2 linked regions of the Buchnera aphidicola (Macrosiphoniella sanborni) genome follow. The protein of the gene in region 2 interacts with the protein of the main gene of each other region in a pairwise test. Links are inferred from orthologs where the notes say so. Each region holds a gene or a part of one and is shown on either strand. Other genes may lie near its edges. The genes, in order: dnaN and dnaE.

Region 1 (3,285 bases), 240 kb from region 2 along the record:
GGTAAAGTTCCTAAATCTAATATATTTTTTCTTTTATTAATTTCTCTAGCACGTTTTGCTGCTTCTCTTACTTTTGCGGCATTAATAATTTTTTGAATGATAACTTTTGCATCAGTAGGATTTTCTAAAAGATATTCAATTAGGTTTTCGTTAATTAATGATTCGATTACTGATCTTGCTTCAGAAGAAACTAGTTTGTCTTTAGTTTGAGATGAAAATTTTGGGTCAGGAATTTTTATTGATATAATAGCTGTTAATCCTTCACGTGTATCTTCTCCTATAATAGTAACTTTATTTTTTTTGTTATATCCTTCTCGTTCGATATGCAAATTTAATGTACGTGTCATGCCTGCACGAAAACCTGCTAAATGTGTTCCTCCGTCTTTTTGTGGGATATTGTTAGTAAAACATAGTATGTTTTCTTGATGTGAATCACTCCATTGCATAGCTACTTCTAGTTCTATTTTTTCTTTTTTAGATTTAAAATAAAATATTTTTGGATGAATTGGTATTTTTTTTATATTTAGAAATTTAATAAAAGCTTTAATTCCACCTTTATAATGATAGCAATTTTTAATATTAGATCTATGGTCTTCTAAATAAATCGTAATATTTGAATTAAGAAATGATAATTCACGTAAACGTTTAGATAAAATATCATATTGAAATTTTACATTATTAGTGAAAGTTTTATAACTCGGCCAAAATCTTATGTATGTACCTGATAAATTAGTTGAACTAACAATAGAGAGGGAATTTTGTGGTTTGCCATTGTAATATATTTGTTGATATTTTTTTTTATTTTTATAAATTATTAATTCCAACTTTTCTGATAAAGCATTGACTACTGATATTCCAACACCGTGTAATCCTCCTGATATTTTATATGAAGAATTATCAAATTTTCCCCCAGAATGTAATACTGTCATAATAACTTCGGCAGCTGAAATGTTTTCTTCGGGATGAATATCAGTTGGAATACCTCGACCATCATCTTGAACAGATACAGAATTGTCTGCATGAATGACAACCTGAATTTCTTTACAGTAACCTGATAATGCTTCATCTATAGCATTATCAACTATTTCAAAAACCATGTGATGCAATCCACTACCATCATCTGTATCACCAATATACATGCCTGGTCTTTTACGAACAGCGTCTAATCCTCTTAAAATTTTTATATGAGAAGAGTTATATGTATAATTCATAATTTTCCTGTGTTTTTATAAAAAAGAAGAAATATTGAAATTATTTTTAATATTATATTAATAAAAATTTTAAAAAAATATTTAGCGTTTTAATAACATTACAACATATTTAGTTGAAGTATCATTTTCCGCTTCAATTTGTATAGAATTATTAGAATGATTTAAGAATAAGAGAATATTTTCACTATTAATAGAATTTAATATATCTAATATATAATAAACATTAATTGATATTTCTATTTCAGGGCCTATATAATTTATATTAAACATATCTTCTGCTGTTTCTTCTTCTTGATTATCAGATAATACTTTAAATTGACCGTTTCTAATATGAATTTCTACTCCACAAAATTTTTCATGTGATAGAATAGCAACACGTAATAATGATTGTTTTAATAATTTACAATTAAAAATAATACTATTATTTTTTTTTTGGAATAACACACTTTCATAATTAGGAAATGTTCCTTCAATCAGTTGAGCAGTAAAAATAAATTGTTCTATATATATTCTAATATGATTTTGACCAATTAAAATTTTTATTTCTTTTTGAGGAGTATTTAATAATTTATATAATTCAGCAATTCCCTTTCTTGCAATTATAATTGAAAAAGAATTTATTTTTTTTTCTTTTAAAATAGTTTTTGAAATTCCCAAACGATATCCATCTGTAGCGACCATATTAAGTGCACAGTCTATTTTTTCTAATAACATACCATTTAAATAATATCTTACATCTTGCTTGCCCATAGAAAAATGAGTTTTTTCTATCATATTTTTTAAAATGTTTGAATTTATAAAAAATTCTGAAATATAATGAAAATTATTATGATTGGGAAAATGTTCAGATGATAGTGTTGTTAATATGTAGTTACTCTTACCAGAAATTATATGCATTTTGTTTCCCTTTAATTGCATCTTAATATCTGAAAGATTTAATGAATTACGACAAATATCTAAAAGTTTACGTCCAGAAATAGTAGTACTACCTGGAATATGGTCCGTCGATAATTCAATATTTGAAATTAATTCAATTTCTAAATTTGTTGCTGTTAATGACAAAATTTTATTTTTTATAGAAATTAATATATTTTCTAATATAGGGAAAGAAGTATTTTTTGTGACAAATCTGTTTATTTTTTGTAAATTTTGAATTAAAATATTGTTTTTTATATTAAATTTCATATGATCACATTGAGAGAGTTTTAATTAAATTTAAAAAATCTTTTTTAATTTCATTATTTTCTTCTTGCAATTGTTTAATTTTACGACATGCATGTAATACTGTAGTATGATCTCTGCCACTAAAAGCGTCTCCAATTTCAGGTAAACTATGTTTTGTGAATTTTTTAGCCATTGCCATAGCCATTTGTCTTGGACGTACAATTGATCGTGAACGTTTTCTAGATAACAAATCACTTACTTTAATTTTATAATATTCTGCAACTTTTTTTTGAATATTATCAATAGTAACAAGTTTTTTTTGGAGAGCAAGTATATCTTGTAGTGCCTCTCTGACAAAATCTACAGTAATAGTTTGATGAGTAAAACGAGAATTAATAATTACTCGATTTAGAGCACCTTCTAATTCACGTACATTAGAACTTAAATTTTGAGCAATAAAAAAAGCAACTTCATGAGATAAAATGATATTTTTTTCATCAGCTTTTTTGATGAGAATAGCTATTCTAGTATCTAATTCTGGTGGATCTATTGCAACAGTAAGACCCCAACTAAACCTTGATTTAAGACGATCTTCAACACCATTAATTTCTTTAGGATAACGATCAGAGGTTAAAATAATTTGTTGATTACCTTCTAGTAAAGCATTAAATGTATGAAAAAATTCTTCTTGTGAATGTTCTTTATGTGCAAAAAACTGAATATCATCAATTAGTAAGACGTCAACAGAACGATAGTATAATTTAAATTTTTCAATAGAATTATTTTTTAATGCTTTAACCATATCTTGCACAAAACGTTCAGAATTCATATAAATGATTTTAATATTATATTTATATGTTAAGATTTCATTTCCTATAGCATGAAGCAAGTGAGTTTTACCTAATCCTGT
Region 2 (4,404 bases):
TTTGGCCTATTTCTATAGCACCATTTGAAGTGGTTATTTTACCTATCAATATGTATAAATCTAATAAAATAAAAGAAATAGCATATCTTCTATATCAAAATTTAAAGAAAAAAGAAATAGATGTTATCTTAGATGATCGCAATATACGACCAGGTGTTATGTTCAATGAAATGGATTTAATGGGTATCCCGCATCAAATTATTATCAGTCAAAATTTAATCAATAATGATAATATTGAATATTGTGAAAGAAAAAATAAAAAAAATATTTTAATAAAAATCAATGATATAGTAGATTATATTAATCAAAAAATAAAAAAAAAATATTCTTAAAATAATTTATTACTAAAAATATATAAATTTTTAATAAAAATTTATTCGATACTCATTTCATACATATGTTAATATTTATTTATATTTTTAATTTTTATTTACATTTTATTATTTATTTACTCAAAATTAATTATATTGAATTATATTCTAATACTATTTGTTTAGCCCCTAAAATTAGTTGTAATTTATATAAAAAATCATCAGTAATTTTTACTGACCATTTTTTATGTAATTCTAAATTTAATAATGTACTTTTGTTATAATAAGAAATAAAAATAGGAATATTTCCTTTTTTTTGTTGATTTAAACATTCACATAACTTATTTAGAGAGAAAGTATCTATTTTTTCTTTATTTAATATAATATTTAATTTTTTTATATATTTTTCTCTCATTTCATCTAAATCAATCAAATTATAAGCTGTCATCTTAAATTTTTTATATACACATTTCACATTAAAAATACCATGGACAAATAAAATATTATTTAATTTTAATAAAGATTCATGTGAATTCAATAAATCTGTAAAAATTAATACTTCTAAACGACTGGTATTATCATCTAATATTACAATAGCTATACGATTTTTATTTTTTGTAATTTTAAATTTAATAGACACTATTATTCCAACAACTAAAATTTTTTTATTATTTTTAATAAATTTTAAATCAGATAATGTTAAATCATTAACATAGTTTTTTAATTCTTCTATGTAATAATTAATAGGATGACCAGTAAGATAAAAACCTAAGACTTGATATTCATTTTCTAACTGGTCTTTTTCAGAAAAATTATTTTCAACAAAATTATTTTCTTTTACTTGATCTAACTCATCTTTGAAAACACCAAATAGACTATCTTGCTTAAAATGTTTAATTCTTAAAGATTCTTTTGAAGCTTTTATAGCATCATTAATTGATTGTAATAAATAATTACGATTTTTATTTATACAATCAAAACTTCCAGACATAATTAATTTTTCTAATACTCTACGAGAAAATTTATTAAAATCTATGCGCATACAAAAATCAAACAAATCTTGAAATGTACCATTTTTTTTACGCTCTTGAACAATATCTTTCGCTGAATTCTCTCCTATACCTTTAATAGCTCCAAGTCCATATACTATACTATTTTCATCATTAACATAAAATTCATAATTACTTAAATTAATATTTGGCGGTATAATATTCAATTTCATGTTAATAGCTTCATTAATCAAAACAACAATTTTTTCTGTGTTATCTATATCAGATGTCATAGCCGCAGCCATAAATTCAGAAGGATAATGTGTTTTTAACCACAATGTTTGATATGACACTAAAGCATAAGCTACAGAATGAGATTTATTAAATCCATAACCTGCAAATTTTTCTAATAAATCAAAAATCTTTCTTGATAGTTTTTTACTAATACCATTTTTAAATGCTCCTGCTTCAAATATCACTCTTTGTTTCGACATATCTTTTAAATTTTTTTTACTCATTGCTCGTCTTAAAATATCTGCACTACCTAATGTGTAACCAGCTAATACTTGTGCTATTTTCATAACTTGTTCTTGATATAATATAATACCATATGTTGATTCTAATATAGGTTTTAATAATTCGTGTTGCCATTGATGATCAGGATAAGAAATTTTTTCTCGTCCATGTTTTCGATTAATAAAATTATCAACCATACCTGATTGTAAAGGACCTGGTCTAAAAAGAGCTACTAATGCAATGATATCTTCAAAACAATCTGGTTGTAATCTTTTGATTAAATCTTTCATCCCATAAGATTCTAATTGAAAGATACCAGTAGTTTCAGAATTTTTTAATAACTCAAAACATTTAGTTTCATTTAAAGGAATAGCATTAATATTAATTTTTTGTTGTTTATTAATTTTTTTTTTAATATTAATCATTTCCACTGCATGATTAATAATAGTTAATGTACGTAAACCAAGAAAATCAAATTTAACTAATCCTATATATTCTATATCATTTTTATCAAATTGTGTGACTGGATTATTTCCTTTTTCATCGCAATATAAAGGACAAAAATCGGTAATTTTAGTAGGTGAAATAACTACTCCTCCTGCATGTTTACCAACATTTCTATTTACACCTTCAAGTTTTTTAGAAAAATTAATTAAATTTTTTACATCTTCATTATTTTTATAAAGGTTAGATAATTCTAATTCTTGAGAAAAAGCTTCATTTAAAGTAATACCTGGATCCATAGGAATCAATTTAGATAATTTATTAAGAAAACCATAAGGATATCCTAAAACTCTACCGACATCTCGAATCACAGCTTTCGCTGTTAAAGTACCGAAAGTAATAATTTGTGCTACCGCATCTCTACCATATATCTCTGCAACATGATCAATTACTTTATCACGTTTTTCCATACAAAAATCGATATCAAAATCAGGTAATGAAACACGTTCTGGATTTAGAAATCTCTCAAATAAAAGATCAAAAGATAGTGGATCAATTTCAGTAATATTTAGTGCATATGCGACAAGAGAACCTGCTCCAGAACCTCTTCCAGGACCTACTGGGATATTATTATCTTTTGCCCATTGTATAAATTCCATAACAATTAAAAAATATCCCGGAAAACCCATTGTATTAATGACATTTAATTCCATGTCTAAACGTTTTTTATATTGATTATATATATTTTTATATTCTATTTTTTTAATATCATATAAAATATTTAAACGTTTTTTAATACCTTTATATGCCTTTTCAATTAAATAATTTTGAACACTTGTATGACCAGTAAAAAACTGTGGTAAAAAATATTTCCCAGAATTTATAAAAACATTACAGCGTTTCGCAATTTCTACACTATTAATTAACGCTTCTGGAAAATCTAAAAAAAGATCGCACATTTCTTGTGAACTTTTTAAGAATTGCTCATTACTATAATTATTTTGAATTTTTGAATATTTTAATGTTTCACCTTCATTAATAGCAATTCTAATTTTATGAATATAAAAATCTTCTTTATTTAAAAAACAAACATCATTAGTAGCAACAACAGGAATATCTGTAGAGATAGATAAATCTACTGCTAAATTTAAATATTTTTCTTCGTTCTCTCTTTTTGTACGACATAATTCTAAATAATAAGAATCAGGAAAATATCTTTGATAGAAAGATAAACAATGAGATATAAGCGATGATTTTCCCTGTATTAAAATTTTTCCAATTTCTCCTTGACAACCTCCTGAAAGTAATATTAATCCTTTATTAATTTCGGATAACCATTTTTTTTCAATAGTTACATTGTTGTTATCAACATATCCTTTTTGATATGCATGAGAAATCAACAAAATTAAATTTTTATATCCTTCTTGATTTGCAGCTAACAAAGTTAATCTAGTTAATTCATTCTTTATTAAATTAGAAAAAAAATTCACTGTAATACCAATAATAGGTTTTACACCTAGTTTATGAGCTATTTGATAAAATTTAATTACACCGTATAAATTATTATAATCAGTTATTGCAATAGCTGGCATATTTAAAGATACTGCTTTTTTTACTAAATCTTCAGGTTTTGATAACCCATTAATAATTGAATAATCACTATGTACATGTAAGTGAATAAATTTTGGTTCATTCATATATTATCCGAAATTAATATTTTTATAACAAACATTTTTTTGCAAATATAATTTTAGATTTACAAATTACTTTTTTATTAACTGTTGCAATATTTCTAAAAATTAAAAGATTTCTTTTAGATTGTAAAAGAGTAACTTCTATAATCATTTGATCTCCGGGAATAACTATTTCTTTAAAACGTGCATTATCTATTCCTACAAAATAATATAACTTATTAATTTTTAATTCTCCTGTGCTTTGATATATTAAAACACTTGCGGCTTGAACCATAGATTCAATAATCAAAACACCAGGAAAAATTGGTTCTTTACTAAAATGACCTTGAAAATATGGTTCATTGATAGTACAGTTTTTTATTGCTTTTAAATATTTAAATTTTTTGAAATTTAAAATTCGATCAATTAATAAAAAAGGATAACGATGAGGCAGAATTTTAAAAATTTTTT

The links.
Region 1: the proteins of dnaE (region 2) and dnaN interact in binary tests that used the Escherichia coli proteins (3 or more experiments, as listed by UniProt). The link is inferred for Buchnera aphidicola (Macrosiphoniella sanborni) from one-to-one orthologs.

Annotation. Positions count from the first base shown.
Region 1 is NZ_CP034864.1:10,160-13,444, forward strand. Bases 345-3,285 are described here. They hold dnaN (DNA polymerase III subunit beta), read right to left. Parts: upstream 2,397-3,285; coding sequence 1,293-2,396; downstream 345-1,292. Other genes in these bases: gyrB (DNA topoisomerase (ATP-hydrolyzing) subunit B), read right to left, coding at 345-1,211; dnaA (chromosomal replication initiator protein DnaA), read right to left, coding at 2,401-3,285. Outside these bases: more of gyrB, read right to left, coding at 1-344. UniProt on the Escherichia coli protein: Confers DNA tethering and processivity to DNA polymerases and other proteins. Acts as a clamp, forming a ring around DNA (a reaction catalyzed by the clamp-loading complex) which diffuses in an ATP-independent manner freely and bidirectionally along dsDNA.
Region 2 is NZ_CP034864.1:254,280-258,683, reverse strand. The notes cover bases 263-4,322. They hold dnaE (DNA polymerase III subunit alpha), read right to left. Parts: upstream 3,958-4,322; coding sequence 463-3,957; downstream 263-462. Other genes in these bases: fabZ (3-hydroxyacyl-ACP dehydratase FabZ), read right to left, coding at 3,980-4,322; D9V74_RS01120 (proline--tRNA ligase), read left to right, coding at 263-332. Outside these bases: more of D9V74_RS01120, read left to right, coding at 1-262; more of fabZ, read right to left, coding at 4,323-4,404. UniProt on the Escherichia coli protein: DNA polymerase III is a complex, multichain enzyme responsible for most of the replicative synthesis in bacteria. This DNA polymerase also exhibits 3' to 5' exonuclease activity. The alpha chain is the DNA polymerase catalytic subunit.